DNA from 2 places in the Acidovorax sp. AC410 genome. Region 1 is predicted to be linked to the other one. Evidence: predicted binding sites of a transcription regulator. Region 1 holds the regulator's gene; the other holds the start of a gene.
The links. Region 1 encodes FNR, which switches genes on or off when oxygen is low (the NO sensors DNR and NnrR bind a similar motif). Its sites were predicted from a motif close to TTGATNNNNATCAA; they were not measured.
Positions count from the first base shown of each region.

Region 2: the regulator FNR is predicted to act here: its motif matches at 1,561-1,574, upstream of AC0IZS_RS10530 (hemerythrin domain-containing protein).

Region 1 covers NZ_CEEDCG010000001.1:4,283,906-4,291,111, forward strand. Annotated here, with positions in the region: gene AC0IZS_RS19890 (cytochrome P450) at 1-952, opposite strand, end outside; gene AC0IZS_RS19895 (IclR family transcriptional regulator) at 1,021-1,827, opposite strand; gene AC0IZS_RS19900 (Bug family tripartite tricarboxylate transporter substrate binding protein) at 1,923-2,903, shown strand; gene AC0IZS_RS19905 (MBL fold metallo-hydrolase) at 3,025-3,996, shown strand; gene AC0IZS_RS19910 (histidine phosphatase family protein) at 3,968-4,576, shown strand; gene fnr (fumarate/nitrate reduction transcriptional regulator Fnr) at 4,581-5,300, opposite strand; gene hemN (oxygen-independent coproporphyrinogen III oxidase) at 5,473-6,855, shown strand; gene AC0IZS_RS19925 (sulfite exporter TauE/SafE family protein) at 6,858-7,206, shown strand, end outside.
Region 2 covers NZ_CEEDCG010000001.1:2,273,655-2,280,860, forward strand. Annotated here, with positions in the region: gene AC0IZS_RS10515 (DUF1800 domain-containing protein) at 1-179, opposite strand, end outside; gene AC0IZS_RS10520 (CsbD family protein) at 531-749, shown strand; gene AC0IZS_RS10525 (hypothetical protein) at 877-1,458, shown strand; gene AC0IZS_RS10530 (hemerythrin domain-containing protein) at 1,638-2,150, shown strand; gene AC0IZS_RS10535 (hypothetical protein) at 2,170-2,490, opposite strand; gene creD (cell envelope integrity protein CreD) at 2,487-3,926, opposite strand; gene AC0IZS_RS10545 (hypothetical protein) at 4,069-4,611, shown strand; gene creC (two-component system sensor histidine kinase CreC) at 4,608-6,074, opposite strand; gene creB (two-component system response regulator CreB) at 6,091-6,783, opposite strand; gene AC0IZS_RS10560 (MarC family protein) at 6,801-7,206, opposite strand, start outside.

The sequences.
Region 1 (7,206 bases):
CGCGCAGGCATTCCTCCACCGCGTTGGGGATCAGCGCGGGCTGCGCGCAGATCTCTTCCCACGCATGGCGGTGCGACAGCAGGGTCATGAAGGCGTTGGCCGTGGCGTTCGACGTGGTCTCGTGCGCGGCGGCCAGGATGGCCATCATCATCGAGCGCAGGTAGGACTCGGTCACGATGTCCGGGTGTGCGTGGTGCTGGCGGATCGAGTCGTACATCCAGCCCTGGCCGTCGGGCTGGGCCATCATGGTGTCCAGGATGCCCTGGGCCGTCTGCCAGAAGCGGCCCACGTTGTGGGCGATCTCCAGTTGCTCCTGCGCCGTGGGCCGGCCCCAGGTGTTGAGGGTGTGTGCCACCGCGAAGTTGCGCAGCTGCTCGGCCCCTTCGTCCGGCACGCCCAGAAAGTGCAGTGCGATGGTCAGCGGAATCTCGTAAAACATGTCGGCCACCAGGTCCGCACGCCCCTTTTCGACAAAGCGGTCCATGTACTTGCGCGCGAGTTCGCGGATAGGCTGCTCGTAGTCCATCAGGCGCTCGGGCATGAAGGCGTCCATCAGCAGGCGCCGGCGCGCCATGTGGTCCGGCTCGTCCTCGTTGACCATGGTGCGGTTCATCGCGAAGCCATAGCTCTTGAGGATGGCCAGCACCTCGTCGGTGGCGGGCGTGATCTTTTCGAGCGCGACCGAGGGCGAGAACAGGAGGTTGTCGCGGAACACCGCCTTCACGTCCTCGTAGCGCGTCACCACCCAGTAGCCGAGCTCGGGGCTGTAGAAGACCGGCTCCTCCTCACGTGCCCAGCGCACCACCTCGGCCGGGTTTTGCTGGTAGCTGGGGGCGAAGGGGTCGAACGCCGCCGCACGCGCGCTCACGGGGCAGCCCGTGGGGCTCTTCAGGGCGGCGGCCATCGCCGCATGGTCGACCGGGCAGCGGGAGGCGTTGGCGGGGGCTGTCATCGTGAATCTCCTTTGCGTAAATGTATTACGCAATATGGCTGCAAAGATTCGGGTTAACCCTTGGTTTGCTATGTCCCCTGATAACCCATCGCGCGGCTGATCAGTCGGGCCTCTTGCAGCAGTGCGGGGCAGATGGCGCCATCGGGCCGCAGGTCAAAGCCGCCCGTGGCGCCCAGGGTGGTCAGGCAGGCGCACACATTGCCCGTGGCGTCGAAGACCGGGGCGGCCAGCGCGCTGATGCCCTTGAGCAGCGAGTCATGGGCCACGGCCCAGCCCCGCGCCCGCACCTGCTGGCGCAACTGCTCGACCGGGCGGGTGCCATCAAGCTGCGAGCGCCTGTCTGCCGAGGCCTCGGCCAGCTCCTGCTCGGCCATGTCGATCACCAGCCGGTCGCTGGAAAAACCCAGAAACACCCGGCCCGTGGCCGACCACAGCGTGGAGAGCACCGAGCCCGCGCGGATGTTCACCGTAACGGGCAGGGTGGGCTCTTCCATGCGCAGCACGGTGGCCCCCTTGTTGCCCATCACCGCCAGGAAGGCCGTGACCTCCAGCGCCTGGCGCAGCCGCTGCAGGGACGCCTCGCCCAGGCGGATGGGGTCGCACTGGCGCAGGGCCGCCAGGCCGATGGCGATCGACTCCTGGGCCAGGTAGTAGTGCTGGTTGACGGGCGACTGCTCGACAAAGCCCTGCTGGCACAGGCTGGCAAGGTAGCGATGCACCTTGGCAGGGCTCTCGTCCACCTCGGCGGCCGTCGCGGTAAGGCTGGCCGCACCGCCCAGGCGGGTCAGCGCCTTGAGGACGCTGAGCCCCATTTCTGCGGACTGGACACGTTGCCGGCGGTCGGCCACCCGGGCCGTGGAAGGGGATGTGGTCATGGTGTTTTGGTCGAAAACCTAGGGTAAACGCTGCCCCAAGATATTACGCATAGCGGAGTAACATCACGCAGATATTAATCCCCTGAGGTGCAGACATGTTGAAAAATCGTCGCTTGTTGGCTGGAATGCTTGCTTTGCCGGCCTTGCTGGCGTGGGCCGCCCCGGCCAGCGCGCAAACCTACCCGGCCAAGGCCATCCGCTGGCTGGTGCCGTACCCGGCGGGCGGCGGATCCGATTTTCTCGCGCGCACGGTGGGCCAGCAGCTCTCGACCCAGATCGGCCAGCCGGTGCTGATCGACAACAAGCCCGGTGGCAACACGGCCATCGCCGCCGTGGAAACGGGCCGCGCCGCGCCCGATGGCTACACCATCCTGTCGGCCGACAACGGCACCATGGTGTTCAACCCCGCGCTGTACAGCAAGCTCACCTACAACCCCAGCAAGGACCTGTTGCCCGTGACCCTGATGGGCAAGTTCCCGATGATCCTGGTGGTCAACCCGGGCGCCGACTTCAAGGATGCCAAGGACTTCGTCGCCAAGGCCAAGGCCAAGCCCGGCGCCATGAGCTTCGGCTCGGCCGGCGCGGGCAGCCCGCACCACCTGGCGATGGAGCTGCTCAAGGTCGATGCCGGCCTGTTCATGACCCACATCCCCTACCGCGGCGCTGCGCCGGCGCTGACGGACCTGGCCGGCGGGCAGATCCCCGCCATGATGGTCGACCTGGCCGCCGGTGGCGCCTTCATCAAGGCCGGCAAGGTGCGCCCGCTGGCCGTGGCCAGCGCCAAGCGGCTGCCGCAGCTGCCCGATGTGCCAACCTTCGCCGAACTGGGCTTCAAGAACGTCGAGGCGTCTGCCCAGGTGGGCATCGTCGCGCCCGCAGGCACACCGGCAGACGTGGTGGCGTCGCTGCAAAAGCAGGTGGCCGCCGCCATCAACCAGCCTGCGGTCAAGCAAAAGCTGGTGGACTTCGGCATCGAGCCCGTGGCCAGCACGCCGGCCCAGTATGCGGACCTGATCCGCACCGAGACGGACCGGTGGCACAAGCTGATCAAGGCGCAGCGCATCACCCTCGATTGAGGACCGCGGGCTCCCGGCAAAACCCCATGGCGCCTACAGGTTTGCAGCGGGTCTGGTGCCATCGTGCCACTCCCCGTTACAGTTGAAAACTCATCAGTTCAACTCAATACCGGAGAGTTTCATGCTGTCACGTCGCCATTTCCTGGGTGCTGGGCTTGCCGCCCCCGCCTTTTACGCTGCGGGCTCGTTCGTGCCCGTGTGGGCGCAGAACGCGCCCAACTTCGGTACGCCCACCTTGCCCAACCCCGGCTTTCGGCGCATGAAGGTGGGCGATGCGGAGGTGGTGGCGCTGGTCGATGGCATCACGCGCCGCCCGCTGGGCGAGGAGTTCGTGAAGAACGCGCCGCTTGCCGAAGTGCGTGCGCTGCTCACCTCGCAGGGCCTGCCCATGGACTACATCGACGTGCCCTACACCCCCTTCCTGGTGCTGGCAGGCGGGCGCAAGATTTTGATCGACACGGGCCTGGGTGAGTTTGGCGGCCCCACCACCGGCAAGCTGCTCGACAGCCTGGCCGCTGCAGGCCTGAAGGCCGATGACATCGACACCGTGCTCATCAGCCACTACCACGGCGACCACATCAACGGCATTCGCAACAAGGCGGGCGCGCTGACCTTCCCCAAGGCCAAGGTGCTGGTGCCGGCCGCCGAGCATGCCTTCTGGATGGACGATGCCCGCATGGCGGCTGCCCCTGCGGGCATGAAGGGCGCCTTCGAGAACGTGCGCCGCACCTTTGCCACCATGCCGGCCGACACGCTGGTGCAGTTCGGGGCGGGCACCGAAGTGGCGCCGGGCATCCAGTCCGTGGCGGCCTACGGGCACACACCGGGCCACACGCTGTTCGAGCTCAAGTCCGCCGGCCAGAACTTCTTTTACGTGGCCGACCTGACCAATGTGCCGGCCCTCTTCGCACGCAACCCCGACTGGGCCGTGACCTTCGACATGGATGCCGAGGCCGCGCGCAAGGTGCGGCGCGAGGTGTTCCAACGCATCACCGCCAGCAATGCCATGCTGGGGGGCTTTCACTTCCCGTTCCCGGCATTCGGGCGCATGGCGGCATCGGGCAATGGCTATGCCTTCCAGCCCGCAGCCTGAAGCGGCCGTTGGCCGGCGCACCGTGCTGGGCGCCGGGCTGGCGTTGACCACGCTGCACGCCTGGGCCGCCCAGGACGCCGAGGCCGAGGCCCTGCTGCGCAAGGGCGGGGTGGTGGCCGCGTTCCGCCATGCGCTGGCACCTGGCACCTTCGATCCACCGGGGTTTCGCCTGGGCGATTGCGGCACGCAGCGCAACCTCAGCGAAGAAGGGCGCGAGCAGGCGCGGCGCACCGGGGCGTGGTTCAAGGAGCGCCAGCTGCAGCCGGCCAAGGTGCTTTCGAGCCCCTGGTGCCGCTGCATCGACAGTGCCACGCTGGCATTTGCCGCCCCCCAGGTGTGGCCCGCGCTGGGCTCGCCGCGCGGCGCGCCGGAGACCACCGGTGCCGGCCACCTGCGCGAGCTGCGCCAGGCGCTGGTGGCCGCCTCGGCCCGGCGCGGGAGTTTCGAGGCCTGGTTCACCCATATGTTCGTGCTGTCCGATCTGGCCAGCACCAACACCAGTTCGGGCGAGGCGCTGATCCTGCGCGCAGACCGCAGCGGCAAGACCGAGGTGCTGGCCCGCCTGCAGGTCCAGGTCTGAGGGGTTAGTTACACGTCTGCGAGTTGACGATGCGCTTCAAGGCATCGGTGTCGAGGATGCGCACATGGCGCTGCTTGACCTCGACGATGCCGTCCTCGGCGAACTTCGAGAAGGTGCGGCTCACGGTTTCGAGCTTGAGGCCCAGGTAGCTGCCGATTTCTTCGCGCGTCATGCGCAGCACCAGCTCGGACTGCGAGAACCCGCGCGCGTGCAGGCGCTGCACCAGGTTCAGCAGAAAGGCGGCCAGGCGCTCCTCGGCGCGCATGCTGCCCAGCAGCAGCATGACCCCGTGCTCGCGCACGATCTCGCGGCTCATGATCTTGTGCACATGGTGCTGCAGGGCCGTGACCTCGCGCGAGAGCTCCTCGATGCGGTCGAACGGCATCACGCAGACCTCGGCATCCTCCAGGGCCACGGCGTCGCAGGTGTGGTGGTCGTTGACGATGCCGTCCAGGCCGATGATCTCGCCCGCCATCTGAAAGCCCGTCACCTGGTCGCGCCCGTCCTCGGTGGCCACGCAGGTCTTGAAGAAGCCGGTGCGGATGGCGTACAGCGAGGTGAACATCTCGCCGTTGTGGAACAGCGTGCCCCCGCGCTTGATCTTGCGCCGCACGGCCACGATCTCGTCGATGCGCTCCAGCTGCTTCTCGTCCAGGCCCACGGGCATGCACAGCTCGCGCAGGTTGCAGTTGGAGCAGGCGACTTTGATGGCAAGCGGGTTCATGGGCGTGGACGCTGGTTGGATGCGCGGGCGGACCGTGTCCGGGGAGAGGAGCGTGGTGGTGGCTGACATGCATCAAATTGTCGCCACTCTGACTCCGTGAACACTTGATCTACATCAAGGTCGGTGGGCAACGGCTGCGGCAAAGTCCTTACCAAAGAAGGATTTCCCCCAAATGACCGCTGTGACGCCCGAACTTCTGAGCCGTTTCGATGTGCCTGGTCCCCGTTATACCTCTTACCCCACGGCGGACCGTTTTGTAGAAGCCTTTGGCGAAGACGAGTATGTGCTGGCACTGGCCCAGCGCAAGGCGGGCACGCCGGGCAAGGCGCTGCCGCTGTCGCTGTATGTACACATTCCGTTCTGCGAATCGCTGTGCTACTACTGCGCCTGCAACAAGATCATCACCAGGCACCACGACCGGGGCGACGTCTACCTGCGCTACCTGGCGCGCGAGGTGGCGCTGCACACGGCCCACTGCGGCACGGGCCAGATGGTGAGCCAGCTGCACCTGGGCGGGGGCACGCCCACCTTTCTGTCGGACGACAAGCTGCGCGAGCTGATGGCGGTGCTCAGGCGCAGCTTCACGTTTGCGCCGGGCGGCGAATACTCCATCGAGGTGGACCCGCGCACCGTGACCCCCGAGCGCCTGGCGGTGCTGGCCGAGCTCGGGTTCAACCGCCTGAGCTTTGGCGTGCAGGACTTCGATGCCGACGTGCAGAAGGCCGTGCACCGCGTGCAGCCGGCCGGGCAGGTGTTTGCGCTGGTGGAGGCGGCGCGCAGCCTGGGCTTCGAGTCGGTCAACGTGGACCTGATCTATGGCCTGCCGCGGCAGACGCCCGAATCCTTCGACCGCACGCTGGAGCAGGTCAAGCAGTTGCGGCCCGACCGCATTGCGCTGTATGCCTACGCGCACCTGCCCGAGCGCTTCAAGCCGCAGCGGCGCATCGTGCCGGCCGAGCTGCCGGCGGCGCCTTCCAAGGTGGCCATGCTCTCGCGCTCGCTGCAGCAATTCATGGACGCGGGCTATGTGTATGTGGGCATGGACCACTTCGCGCTGCCCACCGATGCGCTGGCCGTGGCCAAGCGCCAGGGGCGGCTGCACCGCAACTTCCAGGGCTACAGCACCCAGCCCGATTGCGACCTGATCGCCCTCGGGGTCTCGGCCATCGGCCGGGTGGGCGCCACCTACAGCCAGAACGCCAAGACCCTGGACGAGTACTACGACCTGCTGGACCAGGGCCGCCTGCCCGTGGTGCGCGGCCTGGCGCTGAACCGCGACGACCTGGTGCGCCGCGCCGTCATCATGGCGCTGATGTGCCAGGGGGAGCTGCTGTTCGAATCCATCGAGGCGGGCTGGCTGATCGACTTCCGGCGCACCTTTGCGGCCGAACTGGAGCAGCTCGAAGGCATGCAGGAGCAGGGCCTGGTCAGCGTGACCCAGGAGGGCATCACCGTTTCGGCCATGGGCTGGTTCTTCGTGCGCGGCATCGCCATGGTGTTCGACCGCTATTTGCAGGCCGACCGCAACCGGGCCCGCTTTTCAAGAATCATCTGACCATGCTGACCACCCTGGGCTGGACTGCGCTGCTGATGGGGCTGGCCGGCGGCCCGCACTGCCTGGCCATGTGCGCGGCGCCTTGCGGGGCGCTGGTGGGGCAGGGCGGGGAACAACCCGTTCGCTGGGCCGGGCCGGTCGGTGCAGGGCTTGCCGTGGCCCCTGTCGCACCCTCCTTCTCCTTGGCGCGATCCATCGCTTTCCATGGCGGGCGGGTGGCCGGCTATGCGGGTCTGGGCGCGGCCGCTGCGACCGCGATGGACAGCCTGGCCTGGCTGACCCAGCGCACGGCCGCGTTGGAGCCGGCCTGGACCTTTCTGCACCTGGCCATCATGGCCTGGGGCCTGCTGC
Region 2 (7,206 bases), 2.0 Mb from region 1:
CCGCCGCCGCAAGCGGCGAGGGCGGCGCTGGCGGCGGCTGCCGCCGACAGCTTGAGCCAGGGGGAACCCACGGGGTCCGATGCCGTGTGCGCTGCATCGGTAGGCGGCAAGGAAGAGGGTGCGTGGGCGGGCAACGGTGCTGCCAGCGCCGCATCGGAAGCTTCGTGGGCGTGTGTCATAGCGACTTTTGTGAAGATTTGTAGAGAAGTGTAGGCAGCCTCCTACAAAAGTTGCATTCCCTACATGCTAGTAAGCGTTACCAAAAGAAACGCGCAGATGCCGCCACAGAGAGCAGCCGGCGTTTTTTCGATGCATTGCCGCAACACCCGCTTTTCCGGCGATCAAAAACGGCCTGAGCGCTCCAGCGGGTGCTTGTCCGGCAGGCCCGTAGGCGTGCGCCGACGTGGGTTCCACGGTGCGGACTACGCGCTGCAGGCGGACTCGTTCTTACAGTCTCTCCATCGCATCACGCAAGTGTTCCACGCAATCCGAGTGGATGGCTGAAGCGAATTTTTTCGAGGATGCACACCATGAACGAAGACACCATCAAGGGCAACTGGAAGCAGTTCAAAGGCAAGATCACCGAGCAGTGGGGCAAGCTCACCAACGATGACCTGGACGTCATCGATGGCAAGCGCGAACAGTTCCTGGGCAAGCTGCAGGAACGCCAGGGCATTGCCCGCGATGCTGCCGAAAAGCAGCTCAGCGACTGGCAGAGCCGCCATCCTGACTTCCGCTTCAACGACTGACAAGTCCGTGGCGCACCGGTTGCCAGAACCCTCCAGGGCTCCCGGCCCTGCAGTTGGCGGGCCACCGGATGCCCATAGCGCTTTCAACACCCCCTAAAAGACAACCCTGAGACCCGAGGAGATAACCATGAAATTCGCCCGTACCCTGATCGCTTCCATCGCAGCCGGCCTGCTGGCTACTTCCGCCATGGCCATGACCGACGCCGAGTACAAGACGGCCAAGGACAAGATCTCGGCCGACTACAAAGCCGCCAAGACCAACTGCGACACCCTGAAGGACAATGCCAAGGACATCTGCGTCAAGGAAGCCAAGGGCGCCGAAAACGTCGCCAAGGCCGAACTGGACGCCCAGCACAAGCCTTCCGACAAGGCCACGAACAAGGCCCGCATGGCACGTGCCGATGCCGACTACGACGTGGCCAAGGAAAAGTGCGATGACCTCAAGGGCAACGCCAAGGACGTGTGTGTGAAGGATGCCAAGGCAGCCCATACCAGCGCCAAGGAAAACGCCAAGGTGGCAAAGGCCGCAGCCAAGCCTGCCGACAACGCCGCCGAAAAGGGCGCCCAGGTCGCCGAAGCCCGCAAGGACGCCACGGCCGAGAAGAACGAAGCCAACTACAAGGCCGCCAAGGAGCGCTGCGACGCCATGAGCGGTGACGCCAAGTCCAAGTGTGTGGACGACGCCAAGCGCATGTACGGCCAGAGCTAAATCGGTCCCGCCCCTGCATCACGGCCTCTGTGCTGATGGTGCGCCACCGAGCCCCGCACTGTGCGGGGCTTTTTCATGGGCAGCGCCACGTTGCGCGGCGAGCTGACCTGCATCAAAGTCTTGCGGCCCGCACCCGCCTAAGCTGGCCACTCGATTGGCTTGCAAGAACGGAACGGCACATGGCAGCACTGGAATGGTCGGACGCACTGGCACTGGACCTGCCGTTGATGGATGAAACCCATGAGGAGTTCGTCGCGCTCCTGGCCCGGGTGGAGCGCTCGGACGACGCGCAGTTGCTCGCCTGCTGGCAGGCACTCGTCGCCCACACCGAACAGCACTTCGGCATGGAGGACCAGTGGATGGCCTCCACGCGCTTTGCTTCGGGCAACTGCCACAGCATGCAGCACAAGGTGGTGCTGCAGGTCATGCGAGAGGGTGCGCTGCGTGCCGTGCAGGGTGACCTGCAGGTACTGCGCATGATGGCCGCCGAGCTGGCGCTGTGGTTTCCCCAGCATGCGCAGACCATGGATGCGGCGTTGGCGCTGCACCTGCGCCGCGTGGGCTTCGATGCGTCCACCGGCGTGGTGAACGCACCCGAGGCGCTGCCCGGCGGGCTGGTGCATGGCTGTGGCGCAGCGGGCTGCTCGCCTGCGGTACCTGCAACGCCTTCGGCACAGCCGGTGGCTGCCTGAGCGGCCGGCTGCGCCTGTCTCAGTGCGCCAGCCGGCCCGCCGGATGGCGCGGCAGCAACAGGATCGCCATGTGCCACGACAGGTCGCGCAGCGCCGCGCGCAGTGCGGCCGAGGCCGGTGGGCCGGATGTGCCCTGGGGGCCGTAGGCCGCCCGCAGCACGGCCTGCTTGGCGCATTGCAGCGCGGCCCGGTCGTGTGCCTGCAGGGCGGCCAGCAACTGGTCGCGGTAGCGTTGGACACGCAGGGCTTCAGCGCCCGACAAAGGCCGTGCCGGCTCTGCGACAGGCGCTGCCAGGTGTTGCTCCCAGGCCGAGGGAGGCTGTGTGGCGGACGTGTTCACGAAGGGCTCCCCGGCTGGGTGGCGGTGGCCAGTCCCGGTTGGGCGGGTGGGCGGGGCGTGCTGGCGGGCGGGGTCAGCCCATACCAGTTGACCTTGCGGGTCAGCACCATCACGGCCGCCAGCACCAGGAAGAGCGCGATAGCGCCCACCGCCAGCGCGGTCTGCTCCAGCTGCAGCAGCACGTAGAGCAGGCCATACAGCAGGGCGATGGCCGCGCCCAGCGGAATGCCGCGCGCCAGGCTGCCCAGCATGTGGCTCGCGTAGTAGGCCAGCAGCAGCACGCAGGCGGTGGCCGCGATGCCGTAGGCCATGCCAAAGGGCAGGTGCTCCGACAGGCTCACCAGCAGCAAAAAGAAGCTGCACAGTGCGCTGCCCACGAGCAGGTACTGCACCGGGTGTACGCGCAGCTTCTTCATGAGCTCGAACAGGCCCACGGCCACAAAGGTCAGCGCGATGAACAGCACGCCGTACTTGGTGGCCCGGTCGGCCAGCGTGTAGGGGTTGACCGGGTCGACGAAGGCCACGCTGAAGCTGTCGGCGCAGTCGCTGGCGGTGCCGCCGCCCGGTGCCGCGTACTCGTTCGGGCTGTCCTGGCCATTCACGCAGATGCGCTTGCTGTTGGCGATGTCCTGCTGGGCCGTGGTGGCGAGGGACGACAGGCGCCACTGCGCGGTGAACCCCTCTTTCGTCACCTCGCGCTCGGAGGGAAGAAACCGCCCCGAGAACGAGGGGTGTGGCCAGCCGCTGGTCATCTGCACCTCGGTGCTGCCGCCCAGGGGCACGATGGACAGGCGCTCGGTGCCTACCAGTTCCAGGTCCAGCGTCGCGGTCAGGCCCTCGGCCCGGCCGCGCACCGACTCGGGCAGGCTGGCGTGCAGGCCGCGCGTGTAGGTGGGGTGGAAGGTGCCGGGTTTGAGCGGCAGCGCCTGCTCGCCCAGCGTGACCTGGGCCATGCGGATGCCGCGGGCGTCGCCCACAGCCACCATCAGGATCGGTGCGCCGCAGTGCATGCGCGAGCCCTTCATGGTGCTTTGCGGCTGCAGGCTGCCGAGCGCGCCCCACTGCGCGGTGATGTGCGACTTGAGGTTGAAGGTGTTGACCTTGTGCAGCCCGCGCGCGCGTTCTTCCATCGCGGCGCCGGTGCGCAGCTTGAGCTGATCGGGCATGGCCGTGAGCAGGAACTCACGGCGCTGCTCCACCGTGCGGCGCTCCTCGCCCTTGCCGGTCTCCACGTCCCAGCTTTCCACACAGGCGCTGTGGATCATCGGGCCCATCAGTGTCTGCGGACCGGCCAGGCTGTCGGCCACGCTCTGCGCCGTCATGCTGCGGTAGCGCTGCCGGTCGCGCACCACGTCCTCGATCAGGCCCAGGCCGACCATGAGCAGCAGCACGATGGCCGCAAGCCCCAGCAGTTTGATGAACAAGGGGTGTTTCAAGAAATCCTCCACAGGTGATGAATGTGCAGGCAGTGTTGGCGGTGGGTGTGAGGGGGCGATGAAGTTTGTGAGGCGGGTGTGAAGTGCACCCGAGCTGGCAGAATGGACCGTCTTCATCAGCAAGCATTGGAAGAGAAGTGCCATGCGAAAAGCCTCTCGATTCATGCCCAGGGCGCGACGCCCCGTCCCGTCATGGCGCGAACGCCTGTTCGTGGCCGTTGCCGCATTGGCACTGCTGGGGGCACTGCTGTCCGCCTTGTGGGCCCATCCCCTCACCGTGTGCTCGGTAGCCGCAGTACTGGGGACCCTGGTTGTTGTCGAGGGGCGGCGGCAGGAAAAGCGCCTGGCGCAGTGGGTGCAGGCACGCTCGGGAGAGTCCATCTGCCAGTTCGCACGCGCCATCGACTGCCGGAAGGTGGACACCTGGGTCGTCCGGTCGGTGTACGAGGAGCTTCAGAGCTATTACTCGGCAAGATGGCTGCTGCCGCTGCGAGCGACAGACCGTCTGGAGGACGACCTGCGGTTGGACTCCGAAGACCTGGACGATCTTTTGGTGGATATGGCCCAGCGCGCGGGCCGCGACCTCTCTTGTCCGCAGGCCAATCCCTTCTACGACCGGGTCACCACCGTTGGTGACCTGATCCACTTCCTGAACGCCCAGCCACGGCTTGCCACCGCTGGCTAGACGCTGCGGAACTCCAGCTCCACCCGCAAGCCCGGCGCCGTATTGCGCACCGCCATCTGCCCGCCGTGCAGCGCCATCACGCGCCGCACGATGGCCAGGCCCAGGCCCGAGCCGCTGCGCTCGCCGCCGGGCCGGGCGGTGGTGAAGAAGCGCTCGCCCAGGCGGGGCAGGGCGTAGTCGGGCACGCCGGGGCCGCTGTCCTGCACGGCCACGGTGGCGCCGACCAGTTCCACCTGCACGCTGCTGCCGGCGGGGGCAAAGTCGATGGCGTTGTCCAGCAGGTTGGTCAAGGCCAGGGTCACCAGTTCCGACTCCCACGGCCCGCTGGCGCCGCTGCCGGTGATGGCCAGGGTGATGCCGCGCTGGCCCGCGCGGCCCCGGGTCTGGGCCACGGCCGCTTCTGCGCAGCCCTGCAGCGCCACGGGGGCCTGGGCGTCGGCATGGTGGCGCTGTTCCAGTTTGCTCAGCTCCAGCAGGCGGTCGATGATGCGCTGCAGGCGCTCGCTCTGCTGCACCACCTGGGTCGCGAACTCGGTCCGGTCGGCGGCGGGCAGCTCGTCCTGCAGCAGCTCGCCTGCACCGCGGATGGCGGCCACGGGGCTCTTGAGTTCGTGGGTGAGCGCGCGCACATAGCCCTCGATGTAGTCGCGCCCTTCCAGCCGCGCACGCATGCGGTCCATGGCACGGGCCAGGTCACCCAGCTCGCCGGGCACCTCGGGCACCGCCAGGGCCGGGGTGGGCGGCGAGTCCCGGTCGCCAGCGGCGGGGCCCTGCACACTGAGCGCGTAGTCGCGCAGCTTGCGCACGTTCCACACCATCCACAGCGTCACCGCCACGCCCACGGCGGCCGACAGCGCCAGCAGCAATACGCCGCTGGCCAGCACCTTGTTCTCGGCCCGGTCGATGAAGCGCTGCACCGTGCGCGTGGGCTTGGCCACGGTGAGAACGCCGACGATGCGGCGTTCGCCGGCGCTGTGGCCAGGCGCATAGATGGGCGCCGCCACGTGCATCACGCCGCTGGCATCGTCGTCCGGTACATCGCGGGTGGATCGCGCGCCGTACTCCCCGCGCAGGGTGCGCGCCACGTCGCGCCACTGCGAATAGTCGGCGCCCACGGCGCGGTTCTCCGAATCGAACAGCACCCGGCCCGCGGCGTCCGTCACGTAGATGCGGTAGTCCAGCGACTGCTTGGACAGGCCCCAGATCGCCGCGTCGATGGGCCGCGTGGCGTAGATGCGGACATGCCGGGCAAAGGCGCTCTCCACCGCGCCGTTGTCCAGTCGGCCAGCCACCAGGTCGTCGCTGGCCAGCTCGGCCAGGATGTTGGCCGTGTCCACCATCATGTCCTCCATCACCTCGCGCACGCTGGGCTTGATCTCTGCGGTGAACACGCGCAGCACGAAGAACGCGGCGATGCCGTTGATCAGGAAGAAGGCGAACAGCAGGCGGATGCCCAGGCGCATAGGCGGCAGTCCTTGTCTACAGGTCCAGGCAGTAGCCCATGCCGCGGTGTGTGCTGATGTATTCGTGGCCGGCATCAACCTCGCGCAGCTTGGCGCGCAGCGTCTTGATGTGCGTGTCCACCGTGCGGTCGGTGCTCTCGCTGTCGTCGCCCCAGGCTGCATTGAGCAGCGCATCGCGCGAGTGGATGCGCCCCGCGCCGCGCAGCAGGCAGGCCAGCAGCCGGTACTCGCGCCGGGTCAGCGCCAGCGGCTGGCCGCGCAGGCTGATGCGCTGGCCGGTCTCGTCGTCGTGGAACAACGGGGCAGGGGCCGCAGCGGCTGCGGCAAGCGCCTGGGTCCCCGCGCGGCGCAACAGGGCCTTCACGCGCGCGGCCAGCTCGCGCGGGCTGAAGGGCTTGGCCAAGTAGTCGTCGGCGCCCAGCTCAAGGCCCAGCACGCGGTCGATTTCTTCACCGTGCGCGCTGAGCACCAGCACCGGCAGGGTGGCGGTGGCTGGCGCACCACGCAGTTCGCGCAGCAGGTCCAGGCCGCTGCCGTCGGGCAGGCCCACGTCCAGCACCAGCAGGTCGAAGGGCTGCTGGCGCATCTGCTGGCGTGCATCGTGCACCAGCAGGCTGTGCGTCACCGCCAGGCCCTCGCGCTCCAGCGCATAGGCCACGGTGCGCGCAATCGCCGGGTCGTCCTCCAGCAGCAGCAACCGTGCCGGCATGGCGCGAGCAGCGAAACTCAACGCGCCACCAGCACCGGAAACAGCTTGCCCAGGCCGTCGGCCATCACCTCCACGGCCAGCGCCGCGAGGATCAGGCCCATGAGCCGCGTCATCACGTTGATGCCGGTCTTGCCCAGCACGCGCGCGATCGGGTCGGCCAGCGAGAAGCACACGGCCGTGGCCAGCGCGATCACCACGCCATAGCCCACCAGCGCCAGCTGCTGCCAGATGGTCTGCGCCCTGTCGGCGTAGATCACCACGGTGGACATGCTGGCCGGCCCCGTGAGCAGCGGAATGGTCAGTGGCACCACCGCGATGCTGGAGCCCGTGGCCGCCTTCTCCACGCCTTCCTCCAGCTCATTGGTCATGGGCTTGGCCTCGGCCGGCTGGGCGTTGAGCATGTTCATCGCGCTGATCAACAGC